One region of the Achromobacter aegrifaciens genome, then DNA from elsewhere that is predicted to be linked to it. Evidence: riboswitches for the same ligand, from Rfam matches in the RefSeq annotation. Region 1 holds a riboswitch; the other holds the start of a gene.

Region 1 (7,062 bases):
GAGCTGCGCACCAGCCAGGGCACGATCCGCGCCGCGAAACTGGTGATCGCGACCGGCGGCATGGCCATTCCCCAACTGGGCGCCACCGATTTCGGCCTGAAGATCGCGCGGCAGTTCGGCCTGAAGGTCGTGGAACCGCGTCCCGCCCTGGTGCCGCTGACCTTCGATGCCGAGCAGTGGCGGTCCCTTTCCGAATTGTCCGGCGTGGCGCTGGAGGTCAATCTGCACACGGGGCAGGGCAAGGCGCGCGGCGAGTTCCTCGAGGACCTGCTCTTTACCCATCGCGGCCTGTCCGGACCTGCCATTCTGCAGATCTCCAGCTACTGGAAACCTGGCGAGCCCATCGTGATCGATCTGGCGCCTGGCCGCGACCTGGCGGAAGAACTGCTGGCGTCGAAGTCGGGCAACCGGCAGCAGCTGCATACCGTCCTGGCGGGCCTCTGGCCCAAGCGCCTGGCTGACCGCTGGCTGCACCTGGCGGAGCAGGGCGGCAAGCCGGGCCTGGCGGCGCTGCGCCTGGCCGACGCACCGGACAAGACCCTGCGCACGCTGGCCCAGGACATCCATCAGTGGAGCCTGGTGCCCAGCGGCACGGCTGGCTACAAGAAGGCCGAAGTCATGCGCGGCGGCGTGGACACGCGCGGCCTGGACCAGAAGTCCATGCAGGCAAAGACCGTCGCCGGCCTCTATTTCATCGGCGAAGCCGTGGACGTCACGGGTTGGCTGGGCGGCTACAACTTCCAGTGGGCCTGGGCTTCGGGCGTGGCCTGCGGCAAGGCGCTGTAGCGTCCTCTGGCGGGACAGGGCGCCGATAGGCCGGCGCTATGGCAGGTATTGGAAGCCTGCCATTGTTATATCAAATAAAAATACTTATCATTTATGTTTTCGATATTGATCCAAGCCCTGAATCGGGGGGCGGATCCAACGGAGACATGCATGGCCTACACTCTTCCGCCCCTGCCGTATGCCTACGACGCCCTGGAACCTCACATCGACGCGATGACGATGGAGATCCACTACAGCAAGCACCATCAGACCTACGTCAACAGCCTGAACGCTGCGCTGGAAGGCGCGGGCATCGTCACCAACGAGCCGGTCGAGTCCCTGGTGGCGCGGCTGGAGCAGTTGCCCGAAGCCATCCGCGGCGCCGTGCGCAACCACGGCGGGGGCCACGCCAACCACAGCCTGTTCTGGTCGGTCATGTCGCCCGAGGGCGGGGGTGAGCCGGACGGCGCATTGGCAGCGGCCATCGAGTCCGAACTGGGCGGGCAGGCCGCCTTCCGCGACGCGTTCACCAAGGCTGCGCTGACCCGCTTCGGCAGCGGCTGGGCCTGGCTCTCGGTGACGCCGGCCGGCAAGCTTGCGGTGGAAAGCAGCGCCAACCAGGACAGCCCCCTGATGCACGGCAACACGCCCATCCTGGGACTGGACGTGTGGGAGCACGCCTACTACCTGAAGTACCAGAACCGCAGGCCCGAGTACATCGGCGCCTTTTACAATGTCGTGAATTGGCCTGAAGTGGCGCGCCGCTACGCGGCAGCCCAGCGCTGAGCGCATCTCTCGCAAGGAGGGCAGCGGCACATGAATACCTTCAGCCGTCATCGCGTGCGGCCGGCGGCCACCAGCATCAGCGTGTGGACCCTGGCCGTATTGGTGGCATGCCTGGGCCTGCACCAGTTGTGGGCCTATCTGGACGTGCGCGCGCCGCACGTGGCCGATGCCCTCCTGGGCGGGCTGGTGGCCGCGGGCGCTACTGCCCTGGGTACTTTGCCCATCCTGTTTGCTCGGACCATCCCCCAGAAAATGCAGGACAGCATGTTCGGCTTCGGCGCCGGCGTGATGCTGGCCGCCAGCGCCTTCTCGCTGGTGGCGCCGGGCATCGCCGCGGGCCGCGACCTGGGCTATGGCCCCTGGGGCGCCGGCTTGACGGTGGGCGCGGCCGTACTGCTGGGGGCGGCGGTGCTGCTGCTCATGGACCGTACCCTGCCGCACGAACATTTCATCAAGGGCCGGGAAGGCATCGAGGCGCACCGCCTGCGCCGCACTTGGCTGTTCGTCTTCGCCATCACCCTGCATAACCTGCCGGAAGGCCTGGCCATAGGCGTGGGCTACGCGGGCAACGACGCCATGCGCGGCACCGCGCTGGCCACCGGCATTGCGATCCAGGACATTCCCGAAGGGCTGGTGGTGGCGGTGGCGCTGCTGGCGGCGGGCTATCAGCGCGCCTTCGCGGTGGCGCTGGGCATGCTGTCCGGCCTGGTCGAGCCGCTGGGCGCGGTGCTCGGCGCCGCAGTGGTCGGCTGGTCCGAGCCGCTTCTGCCCTGGGGCCTGGGTTTTGCCGCAGGCGCCATGCTGTTCGTGATCAGCCACGAGATCATCCCCGAATCGCACCGCAAGGGGCATGAGGTCTACGCGACCTGCGGCCTGATGCTGGGTTTCGTGCTGATGATGCTGCTGGACACGGCGCTGGGCTGAGCCGCCGCGGGCATTCCCTGGCCGCGGCTTTCGTTGTATGCTTGCGCCGCTGTCACGCATGTTGCGGGAGAGAGCGGCCTGTACGTCCGGCCGCCGCCGAAGGCGCAATTCGCCCGGAATCGCTCAGGTAACCCATACCGCCCATGCTTGCCCTGTCCCGGTTTTCTCACCGTGCGGACGCGGCAAAACAGTACTCTGGAGAGACCTGGCGCCGACCCTGAACTAGGGACATAGCGAGCAGCCCAGGCGCCGAAGGTGCAAACCCGCCATGCGGGGCAACTCTCAGGCAAAAGGACAGAGGGGCGGAAGATTCAGCCGTTGTACAAGCGCACCCCGCTTGGCACCACTGGCATTCCGTAACCCTGGCAACACTGCCGCCCCGGAGTTTCCGCGCATGTCCGCAACCCTCAAACGCACCCCGCTGGCCGAAGAACATATCGCCTCTGGCGCCCGCATGGTCGACTTCGGCGGCTGGGACATGCCGCTGGCCTACGGTTCGCAGCTGGAAGAGCACCACGCCGTGCGCCAGGACGCCGGCATGTTCGATGTGTCGCACATGCTGAACGTCGACGTGGCCGGTCCCGACGCGTTCGCCTTCCTGCAGCGCCTGGTCGCCAACGACGTGTCCAAGCTGACCGTGCCCGGCAAGGCGTTGTACAGCTGCATGCTGAACCCGCAAGGCGGCGTGATCGACGACCTGATCATCTATTTCTTCGCCGCCGACGAATGGCGCGTCGTGGTCAACGCAGGCACGGCCGACAAGGACGTCGCCTGGATGCAGCGCGTCAAGCAGGCTGGCCAGTTCGACGTTGCCATCACGCCGCGCCGCGATCTGGCCATGGTGGCCGTGCAAGGCCCCAACGCCCGCGCCAAGGTCTGGGCCGCGCGCCCGGCCTGGCAGGCCGCCAGCGAGCCGCTTACCCCCTTCGTGGCCGCCCGCGTGGGCGACGACACCCTGGTGGCCCGTACCGGCTACACCGGCGAGGACGGCTTTGAAATCGTGCTGCCGGCCGCCGAAGTCGTGCAGCTGTGGCGCGACCTGGTCGCCCAGGGCGTGCGGCCCTGCGGCCTGGGCGCGCGCGACACGCTGCGCCTGGAAGCCGGCATGAATCTGTACGGCCAGGACATGGACGAGCTGACCCAGCCCGACCAGGCCGGCCTGACCTGGACCGTGTCCCTGAAGAACGCCGAGCGCCGCTTCATCGGTCGCGACGCGCTGGAACAATTCGCTACCCCCGCCACCTTCATCGGCCTGAAGCTGCAAGAACGCGGCGTGATGCGCGCGCACATGGCCGTGCGCACCAAGGAAGGCACGGGCGAGCTCACCAGCGGCACCATGTCGCCCACGCTGGGCGTATCGATCGGCTTTGCCCGTCTGCCTCAAGGCGTCAAGCCGGGCGACACGGTCGAAGTCGACATCCGCGGTAAGTGGGTGCCCGCCCTGGCCTGCAAATTGCCGTTCGTGCGTAACGGCAAAGCGGTCGAACACTCGTAAACTCGAAGCTTCGCGCGAGCCGCCGGCCCCTGGGGCGACGGCCGCCCGCGCGAGGCGCGCAACACCATTCATCTACCCGCATTCCCTCAGGAGTTCCCATGAGTCTGCCCACCGATCGCAAGTACACCGAGTCCCATGAATGGGTCAAAGCCGAAGGCGATGTGTTCGTCGTCGGCATCACCGATACCGCCCAGGATCAATTGGGCGACCTGGTCTTCGTTGGCGACGTGAAGGTCGGCGCCAAGCTGAACGCCGGTGAAACCGCTGGCGTGGTCGAATCGGTCAAGGCCGCTTCGGACATCTACGCTCCCGTGGCTGGCGAGATCGTCGCGTTCAACGAAGAGCTGGAAAACAATCCCAACCTGATCAACGAATCGGCCTTCACCGCCTGGATCTTCAAGATCAAGCCGGTCAACGCCGCCGACGCCGACAAGCTGCTCGACGCCGCCGGCTACGAAGCCGTCGCCAACGGCTAAGCCAGCCTGGCTGGAACGGGCGCAGGGCACCCGCCACGCGCCTGTTCCGCAAGATGCAATACCGTCCGTCCTCCGACGACACCCGCTATCCCGAGACCTCTCCATGTCGCGCGCCCTAGACACCCACACCGACTTCATTCCCCGCCACATCGGCCCTTCCGACGCCGACCAGGCCGCCATGCTTGCCGTCATCGGCAGCGCCAGCCTGGACGCCCTGATCGAAGAAGTCGTGCCGCCCAAGATCCGCAGCCAGGCCCCGCTCGCGCTGCCCGCCTCGCGCAGCGAAACCGACGTGCTGGCCGAACTGAAGCAGATCGCCGGCCGCAACAAGGTCTACCGCAGCTACATCGGCCAGGGGTACTACGGCACGCAGACGCCCAACGTGGTGTTGCGCAACATTCTTGAGAATCCCGCCTGGTACACGGCCTACACGCCTTACCAGCCCGAGATCTCGCAGGGCCGCCTCGAAGCCCTGCTGAACTACCAGACCATGGTCGCGGACCTGACCGGGCTGGACATCTCCAACGCCTCGCTGCTGGACGAAAGCACCGCCGCCGCCGAAGCCATGACGCTGGCGCGCCGCAGCGCCAAGTCGAAGAGCCCGGTGTTCTTCATTTCGCGCCACGTGCATCCCCAGACCATCGAAGTCGTGCGCACGCGCGCCGAAGGCCTGGACATCGAAATCACCATCGGCGACGAGGCCGAAGGCCTGCCCGAGTGCTTCGGCGTGCTGCTGCAGTACCCGCACAGCACCGGCTCCGTCGCCGACTACCGCAAGCTGGCCGAAGCCGCGCATGCGCAAGGCGCCATCGTGGCCGTCGCGACTGACCTGCTGGCGCTGGCCCTGCTGGCCGCGCCCGGAGAATGGGGCGCGGATATCGCCATCGGTTCGGCCCAGCGCTTTGGCGTGCCGTTCGGTTTCGGCGGCCCGCATGCCGGCTTCATGGCCTGCAAGGACGCCTTCAAGCGCAACATGGCTGGCCGCCTGGTCGGTGTGTCCAAGGACGCGCAGGGCAACCCGGCCATGCGCCTGGCGCTGCAGACGCGCGAACAGCACATCCGCCGCGAAAAGGCCACTTCCAACATCTGCACCGCGCAAGTGCTGCTGGCCGTGATGGCTGGCATGTATGCCGTGTGGCACGGTCCGGCCGGCATCCGCCGCATCGCCGAGCGCGTGCAGCGCAGCACCGCCATCCTGCGCGCCGAACTTGTCAAATTGGGCGTGAAGGTCGTCAACGACACCTTCTTCGACACGCTGCTGCTGGAAACCGGGGCGGCCACGCCCGCCATCCTGACCGCCGCCGATTGCGCGCACATCAACCTGCGCCGCGTCGATGGCGCCCGCCTGGCGGTGTCGCTGGACGAGACCGTGACCGCGGCTGACCTGCAGGCGCTGGTCAACGTCTTCGCCGCCGGCCTGGAACGCGATGACGTCGAACTCGACATCGACGCGCTGGACGCGGCCGCCGCCAGCGGCATTCCCGCCGGCGTGGCGCGCGAAAGCGCGATCCTGACGCACCCGGTGTTCTCCAGCGTGCAGTCGGAAACCGACATGCTGCGCTACCTGCGCAAGCTGGCCGACAAGGATCTGGCGCTGGACCGCACCATGATTCCGCTGGGCTCGTGCACCATGAAGCTCAACGCGACCGCCGAGATGATCCCCATCACCTGGCCCGAGTTCGCGCTGATCCACCCGTTCGCGCCGGCTTCGCAAAGCCAGGGCTACAACGAACTGATCGACCGCCTGTCGGCCGCGCTGTGCGAGATCACCGGCTACGACAACATCAGCCTGCAGCCCAACTCGGGCGCGCAGGGCGAGTACGCAGGCCTCCTGGCCATCCGCGGCTACCATCAGGCCAACGGCCAGCATCAGCGCAACATCTGCCTGATCCCGTCGTCGGCGCACGGCACCAACCCGGCCTCGGCGCAACTGGCCGGCATGGACGTGGTGGTGGTGGCGTCGGATGCCAACGGCAACGTCGATCTGGCCGACCTGCGCGCCAAGATCGAACAGGTCGGCGACAAGCTGGCCGCTTTGATGATCACGTATCCGTCGACCCACGGCGTGTTCGAGGAAGCCGTCACCGAGATCTGCGATCTGGTGCACCAGGCCGGCGGCCAGGTCTACCTGGACGGCGCCAACATGAACGCGATGGTGGGCGTGGCCCAGCCGGGCAAGTTCGGTTCGGACGTGTCCCACCTGAACCTGCACAAGACCTTCTGCATTCCGCACGGCGGCGGCGGCCCCGGCGTGGGCCCCGTGGCGGTGCGCGCGCACCTGGCTCCCTACCTGCCGGGCGTGGTGAACGAGCAGGGCAAGCTGCCTGGCGACGCCAAGGTCGGCCCGGTGTCGGCCGCGCCGTTCGGTTCCGCGGGCATCCTGCCGATTCCGTTCGTGTACATCTCGCTGATGGGCGCCGACGGCCTGCGCCGCGCCACTGAAGTCGCCATCCTGAACGCCAATTACATCGCCACCCGCCTGCGTGACCACTATCCGGTCCTGTACGCGGGCCGCAACGGCCGCGTGGCGCACGAGTGCATCCTCGATGTGCGCCCGCTCAAGGAAACCAGCGGCATCAGCGCCGAAGACATCGCCAAGCGCCTGATGGACTACGG
Region 2 (7,062 bases), on a different contig from region 1:
CACCACAGGGAATCGACCTGGGTGAAGATCACCGCCGGCAAGGCCATGCCGGCCGCGCCGATCACGCCGGCGCGCAGCGGCGCATCGCTGTAGCCGCGCTTGGCCAGCCAGTCCATCAGCCAGCCGCCGCAGAACACCCCGGCGGTGTTGGCGACCAGCACGACCACGCCCAGCATGTAGCCGGCTTCCGAAGGCGACATGCCGAACTTGCGCATGTAGAACGCCGGCGTCCAGCCCAGCAGCGCGAACAGCACCATCGCATAGAACGAGAAGCCCAGGTAGTGGCAGAAAAAGGTGCTGCGGTGGCGGCCCAGGAAGCGGAAAGTATCTTTCATGGCGGGCTTCTGCACCTGCCCCGAGGCATTGCGCCGCAAGCCCAGCCGCTGCGGATCTCGCACCGTCAGCAGGATCAGCAGCGCGATCAGCAGGCCTGGCAATCCCACAATGAAGAAGGTCACCTGCCAGGGCCGCATCGCGCCTATCCAGGGCAAGGCAACGGTATCCACACTCTTGAGCAGGTTGATGACGTAGCCGCCGATCAGGAATGCCATGCCGCCGCCGATGAACGAGCCGATCGAATATATCCCGACTGCGCGCCCCAGTTTTTCACGCGGAAACATGTCGCTGAGCATGGAGTACGTGGCAGGCGACAGCGCCGCCTCGCCCACGCCCACGCCGATCCGCGCAAGAAACATCTGCGCGAAATTGCGCGACAGGCCACAGGCCGCCGTGGCCAGGCTCCAGAATGCGACGCCGATCGCGATGATCTTGGGCCGCGAATAGCGATCCGCCAGCAAGGCGATCGGTATGCCCATGAAGGCGTAGAACAAGGAAAACGCCAGCCCGTGCAGCAAGCTGAATTGCGTGTCGGACAGCTGCAGGTCGTGCTTGATGGGCTCGATCATCAGCGCCAGGATCTGCCTGTCGACGAAGGAAAATATGTACGCTAGCATGCATATCACCACGACATACCACTCGTAGGCGTAGCTAGGTTTTGATCCGTGCCGCGGGCTGCCGTCAGTCATGGTTTGTTTCCCTTGTATGGTGGTGAGATCTGCCCATGCCCAAGGACCGGGTCGCGTCTCACTTGCTTGCAGGCCCATCTTTTGTAGGTCTTTGCGCAGCCAGCCTCTATACGCCTGACGCAATGACTGTTCCCGCTGCGCAGGAAAGCATGTTCAACGACACCAATCCGCTGGACCGCCATTGCTTGCTGGACTCGGGCAACATCGCCGAGATCAAGGACCAGGTCAGCCAGCACCTCTGGTCGCACCGCATGTGCGTCCCCCCGGGAAAACCCCTGCAATCCCGCCTGTACGGCGTCTTCTTCGGCAATGCGGCCTTGTTCGATCTGCACTATGGCGCGGAAGTCGAGATCGACGCCGGCGATATCGCCAGCTACTACCTGATCCGAATCACGCTGCAAGGCTCCGGGCTGATCACGCTGGGCAAGCGCAGCGCGTCGATGAGCGCGGGCAGCCTGACCATTTCCTCGCCGTCCGAGCGCAGCGTGATCCGCATCGGCCGCGACTGCCGCAACCTGATCCTGCGCATCGAGCGCGAGGCGCTGGAGCGCCAGCTGCAGCGGCTGCTTGAACGCCCTATCAAGCAGGCGCTGGTGTTCGACCTGCAAATGGATGCCGACGCTCCCGGACCGGTGGCGGTGCGCGAAACGCTGGACTATCTGTGCCGGCTGTACCGCCATCCCGCCATTGAAGGCGTCACACAAACGCTGGCCGCCGGCTTTTCGGACTACCTGCTGACGCTGCTGCTGACCCAGCTGCCGCACAACTACTCCGAGGCCTTGCAGGCAGACCGCCGCCAGCCGTTGCCGCTGCACGTGCGGCGCGCGCGCGATTACATAGAAAGCCATCTGGACCAGCCGCTATCGCTGATGGACCTGGCGGCCTACTGCGGCGTCTCCGTGCGCACGCTGCAAAACGGCTTTTCGCAGTTCCTGAAGCAGAGTCCCAGCGACTACGTGCGCAACCAGCGGCTGGCCCAGGTGCACGCGGCGCTTGCGCAAGCCGGCGAAGGCGATAGCGTCACCGACATCCTGCTGCGGCACGGCATTTCCAGCTTCGGGCATTTCGCCACCCACTACCGCAAGCGCTACGGCTGCCTGCCGTCGGACACCCTGCGCCAAAGCAGGCATTAGGCGTCGCACGGCAGCGCCGGATTCGCTTGCCGGATCGGAACGCCGCTTGCGCGTTCGGCGCAGCCCCGCCTGCACGCCGCCGCTAGGATCAAGGCTCCATCTGACGGAGCTTGACCATGAGAATCAGCGTCATAGGCGGCGGCCACGGCTGCTACGCGGCAGCGGCCGAGCTGTTTGAGAAAGGCCATCACGTGCATTGGTGGCGCAGGGACTGGTCGGCCTTCCAGGGCTTGCGGGATGCGGGCGCGCTGACGGTCACCGACTATCGCGGCAGCCGCCAGGTTCCGCTGGGCGACGGACCGCGGCAGTTGCAGCTGGTGCGCGACCTGGCCACAGCCGTGGAGCATGCGGAGCTGCTGGTCATTCCCCTGCCTTCCACCACCCACGAAGCGCTGGCGCGGGAATTGGCGCCGCTGCTGCGCGACGGCCAGGTCGTGTTCCTGCCGCCTGGCACCTTCGGCTGCTACGTCTTCGCCCGCGCCATGAAAGACGCGGGAAACGTCGCGGATACGGCCTTCGCCGAAACCGGCACCCTGCCCTATCTGGCCCGCAAGCATGGCGAAAAGGTCGTGATCAGCGGCTACGCCACCCGTCTGCCCACCGGCGTCTTTCCGCGGCGGCTGTCGAAGCAGGCGCTGGCCGTGGTCCAGCGCGCCTACCCCAGCATCGAACCGATAGAGGACGGACTTTCGGGCGCACTGATGAACGCCGGCCCCATCATCCATCCGCCGCTCATCATGATGAATGCAGGGCCGCTGGAACACTTCGACAAATGGGACATCCACAACGAAGGCACCCAGGCCTCCATACGGCGCGTGACCGACGCGCTGGACGCGGAGCGCATCGCCATCCGTGTGGCCCTGGGCTATGCCGCGCCCCACTTCCCGTTGGCCGACCACTATGCCGCCGAAGGCGATGAATGGATGTACGGCCGCGGCGCCCATGGCAAGCTCACCGACAGCGGCGACTGGCGCGAGGACATAGACCTGCACACGCACCGCTACATGCTCGAAGACACGCGGCTCGGCCTGTCATTCCTGGTGTCCGCCGGCCGCTGGGCGGGCGTGCCGACGCCGGTCGCGCAAGGCCTGCTGAGCCTGGCCAGCGCGGTCACCGGCCGCGACCTCTACGCGGAAGGACGCACATTCGAACGCCTGGGCCTGGACCGCCTGTCGCACGCGGACATGCGCCAGCTTCTGGCCGAAGGCTGCTGACACGGAGATGCAAGCCATGAATGAAAAAATGTGCGTAGTCGGCGCCGGCCGCATGGGCGTGGGCATCACGCTGTCATACATCCATGCGGGACTGGACGTCACGCTGATAGACATCAAATCGCGCACGTCCGCCGAGCAGGCCGGGTACTTCGCCCGTGTGCGGGACGACCTGCGCCGCGAGCTCGGCATCCTGTGCAGCCTGGGCTTGCTCGACGCCGCGCAGGCGGAGGTTGCGCTGGCGCGCGTGCGCCTATGCACGCGCGAGGATGCGGAGGCAGACCTGCGGCAGGCGCGCGTGGTGTTCGAAGCCGTGCCTGAACGCCTGGACGCCAAGCGCGATGCCTTTGTATGGCTGGGAGCGGCCTGCGCGCCGGACAGCATCATCGCGTCCACCACGTCCACCTTTCTGATCACCGAGCTGGCGGAACTGGTGCAAAACCCGCAGCGCTTCCTGAACGCGCACTGGCTCAACCCCGCCTACCTGATACCGCTGGTGGAAGTGAGCCGCGGCCCGCAGACCAGCGAGGCCGCGACGCAAGGGCTGCTGGCAGCGCTGCGCCTGGCGGGCAAGAAGCCCGTGCAGTGCGCCCCCGCCGCGGGCTACATCGTGCCCCGCATCCAGGCCCTGGCCATGAACGAAGCGGCCCGCATGGTGGAGGAAGGCGTGGCCAGCGCCGAAGACATCGACACGGCCGTGCGCCTGGGCTTCGGCCTGCGTTTTTCGGTTCTGGGGCTGCTGGAGTTCATCGACTGGGGCGGCGGCGACATTCTCTACTACGCCTCGCGCTACCTCGCCGGTGCCATCGATCCGCGCTTCTCCTCGCCTGCGGTCATCGCCCGCAATATGGAACAAGGGCGCAACGGGCTGCGCGACGGCCAGGGCTTCTATGACTACGCCGGCATGGACGTGAATGCCTACAAGATGGAGCGGCTGGCGCAATTGTGCAAGCGCCTGGAAGTGATGGACCTGCTGCCCCGCTACGACGCGGCGAGGCAGCCGCCCGCGCGATAGCGGGCCTATTGCTCCAGCTCGCCCAGGATCCGGTACGCCAGCCGGACCCTGGCCTCGTTGGGATAATTCCGGTTGGCCAGTATCACGATGCCCAGCTTCTTCGACGGCACGAACGCCACATAACCGCCGAAGCCATTGGTCGAACCCGTCTTGTTGATCCACACGGTCTCCTGCGGCGGCAGCGGCGGGTTCAACGCCGCCACGGGCTGGCTCTGGCTGTTGTAGTTGCCGGCATTGGCCGTCAACAGCGCGTCCAGCGTTGCCGGATAGCGCAATTGCTCCCAGACCAGATCCTGGGTCATGTCGCCCAGCTGGAAATAGCCGACGTGCGTCTGCGCGATTGCGCCGCGCAGCTCGGCATCGGCGAGGTTCAAACCCATGTTCGCGTCGACGAAGCGGATCAGGTCGCGTGCGCTGGTCTTCACGCCGTAGGCCTCGTCGGCCAGCACGCCCGGATTCACGCGCACGGGGGCATCCTGCTTGTTGTAGCCCTGCGCGTAGTCCGCCATCCTGGCGGCGGGCACGTCGATGTAGGTGCTGGTCAGGCCCAGCTTCGGAAACAGGTCCCGCTCCATGGCCGCCTTGAACGGCCGGTTCAGGCTCTTGGCCGCCACCATGCCCAGCATGCCGATACTGGGGTTGGCGTAGGTGCGATACGTGCCAGCGGCATGCTCGGGCTTCCAGGCCTTGAGATAGGCCATCAGCTGCGCCTGGTTCTTGATCGCGTCGGGCACCTGCAAGGGGAAGCCGCCGGTCGTGTGCGTCCCCAGGTTGATCAGGCTCAGCTTGGCGAAGTCGCTGCCGGCGAGCTCCGGCAGGTACTTGGCCGGACTGTCGCTCAAGGCCAGGCGGCCGCGCACCTGTGCATAGGCTGCCAGGGTTGCCGTGTAGGTCTTGCTGATGGAGCCGATCTCGTACAGCGTATCGCTGCCGGCAGGCCTGCCGGTCTGCCTGGACGCCACGCCATAGTTGTAGAAATGCTGTGTCCCGTTGCGGGTCACGGCGATCGACATGCCCGCAATGCCGTGTTCGCGCATGACGGCCTGGACCGCCTCGTCGACCTTGCGGTCCGTCTCTGCCTGGCCGGCCTGCGCCAGCGCGCAGCCTGCGGCCATCAGCGCAAACAATCCCGTGCGCAGCATGCTGTTCAAGCGCATTCTCGTCATTCCCTGTCGTGTCGGATCCGTGGCGCCGCGACGGCGGCGCGCATGCATCGTAGCGCGATGCGACGCCTTATTGGTACTAACCCTTGGTCTCATCCCAGGGGAATTTGGCTATTCTCGCCTCGTCGATCCAAAACCCCGCAGAAGAGACCTGCCCCCGCGGCAGGCGCCGACGGAGCAACCGCCCCGGAAACTCTCAGGCAAACAGGACTGCGCGGTCTAGACAATCTGGAGAGAGGCGCCAAGCGCGCCCACCGAAGGGGAACCCGCCGCCGTCTGCGCCGCGGGTGAAGCTCTCAGGTACAGAGACAGATGGGGTGCTGCGGCCGGGTGGCCGCGGCCACTCAATCTGGAGCCATCATGCCCCGCATCGCCATCATTGGCGCCGGTATCACCGGCGTCACGTCCGCCTATGCCTTGAGCAAACTGGGATATCACGTCACTGTCTATGACCGCCAGCGCTATCCGGCCATGGAGACCTCCTACGCCAACGGCGGCCAGTTGTCGGCCAGCAACGCCGAGGTCTGGAACAGCACCGCCACCATCATGAAAGGCCTGCGCTGGCTCGGCCGCCACAACGCGCCGCTGCTACTCAATCCCCGCTTCAGCTGGCACAAGTACTCCTGGCTGGCGCAGTTCATCGGACAGATCCGCAACTACCGCCGCAACACGATCGAGACCACCCGGCTGGCCATCGCCGCGCGCCAGCATCTGTACGCCATGGCGGAAGAAGAAGGCATAGATTTCGACCTGGAGCGCCGCGGCATCCTGCACATCTACCACGACGCCGCCAGCTTCGAGACCGCGCGCCGCGCCAATGCCCTGCTGCAGGAAGGCGGGCTGGAGCGCTACGCGGTGTCGCCCGAGGAAGCGCGCAGCATCGAGCCCACGCTGCAAACCGCCTGCCATGGCGGCTTCTACACGCCTTCGGACGCCACCGGCGACATCCACAAGTTCACCAGCGGCCTGGCTCGCGCCTGCGAACGCCGCGGCGTGCGCTTCGCGCAGGACGCGGACATCCGCAACATCAGCCTGGACGGCGCGCCCTACGTGCTCGACGTCGTACGCGAAGGCGGCACGCGCCGCGAACAGCACGAGGCCGACGCCATCGTCGTCTGCGCCGGCGCCGTCAGCCGGCAGTTCGCCAGGCAGCTGGGCGACACGCTCAACATCTACCCGGTCAAGGGCTACTCCATCAGCGTGCATCTGGACGACGCCGCCAGCCAGGCGGCCGCGCCGCGCGTCAGCCTGCTGGACGAAGCCGCCAAGATCGTCACCAGCCGCCTAGGCGACCGCTTCCGCGTGGCCGGCACGGCGGAGTTCAATGGCTTCAACATGGACATCCGCGCGGAGCGCGTGCAGCCCCTGGTGGACTGGACCCGCAAGCACTTCCCCGGCATCCGAACTTCGCGCGTGGTGCCGTGGTGCGGGCTGCGGCCCATGACTCCGAGCATGATGCCCCGCGTGGGCCCGGGCAGGCGGCCCGGCGTGTTTTACAACACGGGGCATGGGCAC

What was found. A riboswitch is a leader RNA that binds a small molecule or an ion and turns the genes downstream of it on or off. The one in region 1 is predicted to bind glycine.
Region 2: linked by a shared signal. The riboswitch ahead of HV793_RS24885 (D-amino acid dehydrogenase) and the one ahead of gcvT (glycine cleavage system aminomethyltransferase GcvT) in region 1 are both predicted to bind glycine.

The regions. Positions count from the first base shown of each region.
Region 1 covers NZ_CADIKO010000001.1:563,130-570,191, reverse strand. Annotated here, with positions in the region: gene HV793_RS02720 (BaiN/RdsA family NAD(P)/FAD-dependent oxidoreductase) at 1-786, shown strand, start outside; gene HV793_RS02715 (superoxide dismutase) at 937-1,551, shown strand; gene HV793_RS02710 (ZIP family metal transporter) at 1,582-2,475, shown strand; glycine riboswitch at 2,530-2,625, shown strand; glycine riboswitch at 2,661-2,783, shown strand; gene gcvT (glycine cleavage system aminomethyltransferase GcvT) at 2,870-3,970, shown strand; gene gcvH (glycine cleavage system protein GcvH) at 4,069-4,446, shown strand; gene gcvP (aminomethyl-transferring glycine dehydrogenase) at 4,550-7,062, shown strand, end outside.
Region 2 covers NZ_CADIKO010000004.1:65,965-73,026, forward strand. Annotated here, with positions in the region: gene HV793_RS24860 (spinster family MFS transporter) at 1-1,025, opposite strand, end outside; gene HV793_RS24865 (AraC family transcriptional regulator) at 1,148-2,158, shown strand; gene HV793_RS24870 (NAD/NADP-dependent octopine/nopaline dehydrogenase family protein) at 2,275-3,372, shown strand; gene HV793_RS24875 (3-hydroxybutyryl-CoA dehydrogenase) at 3,389-4,384, shown strand; gene ampC (class C beta-lactamase) at 4,390-5,550, opposite strand; glycine riboswitch at 5,679-5,770, shown strand; glycine riboswitch at 5,772-5,863, shown strand; gene HV793_RS24885 (D-amino acid dehydrogenase) at 5,908-7,062, shown strand, end outside.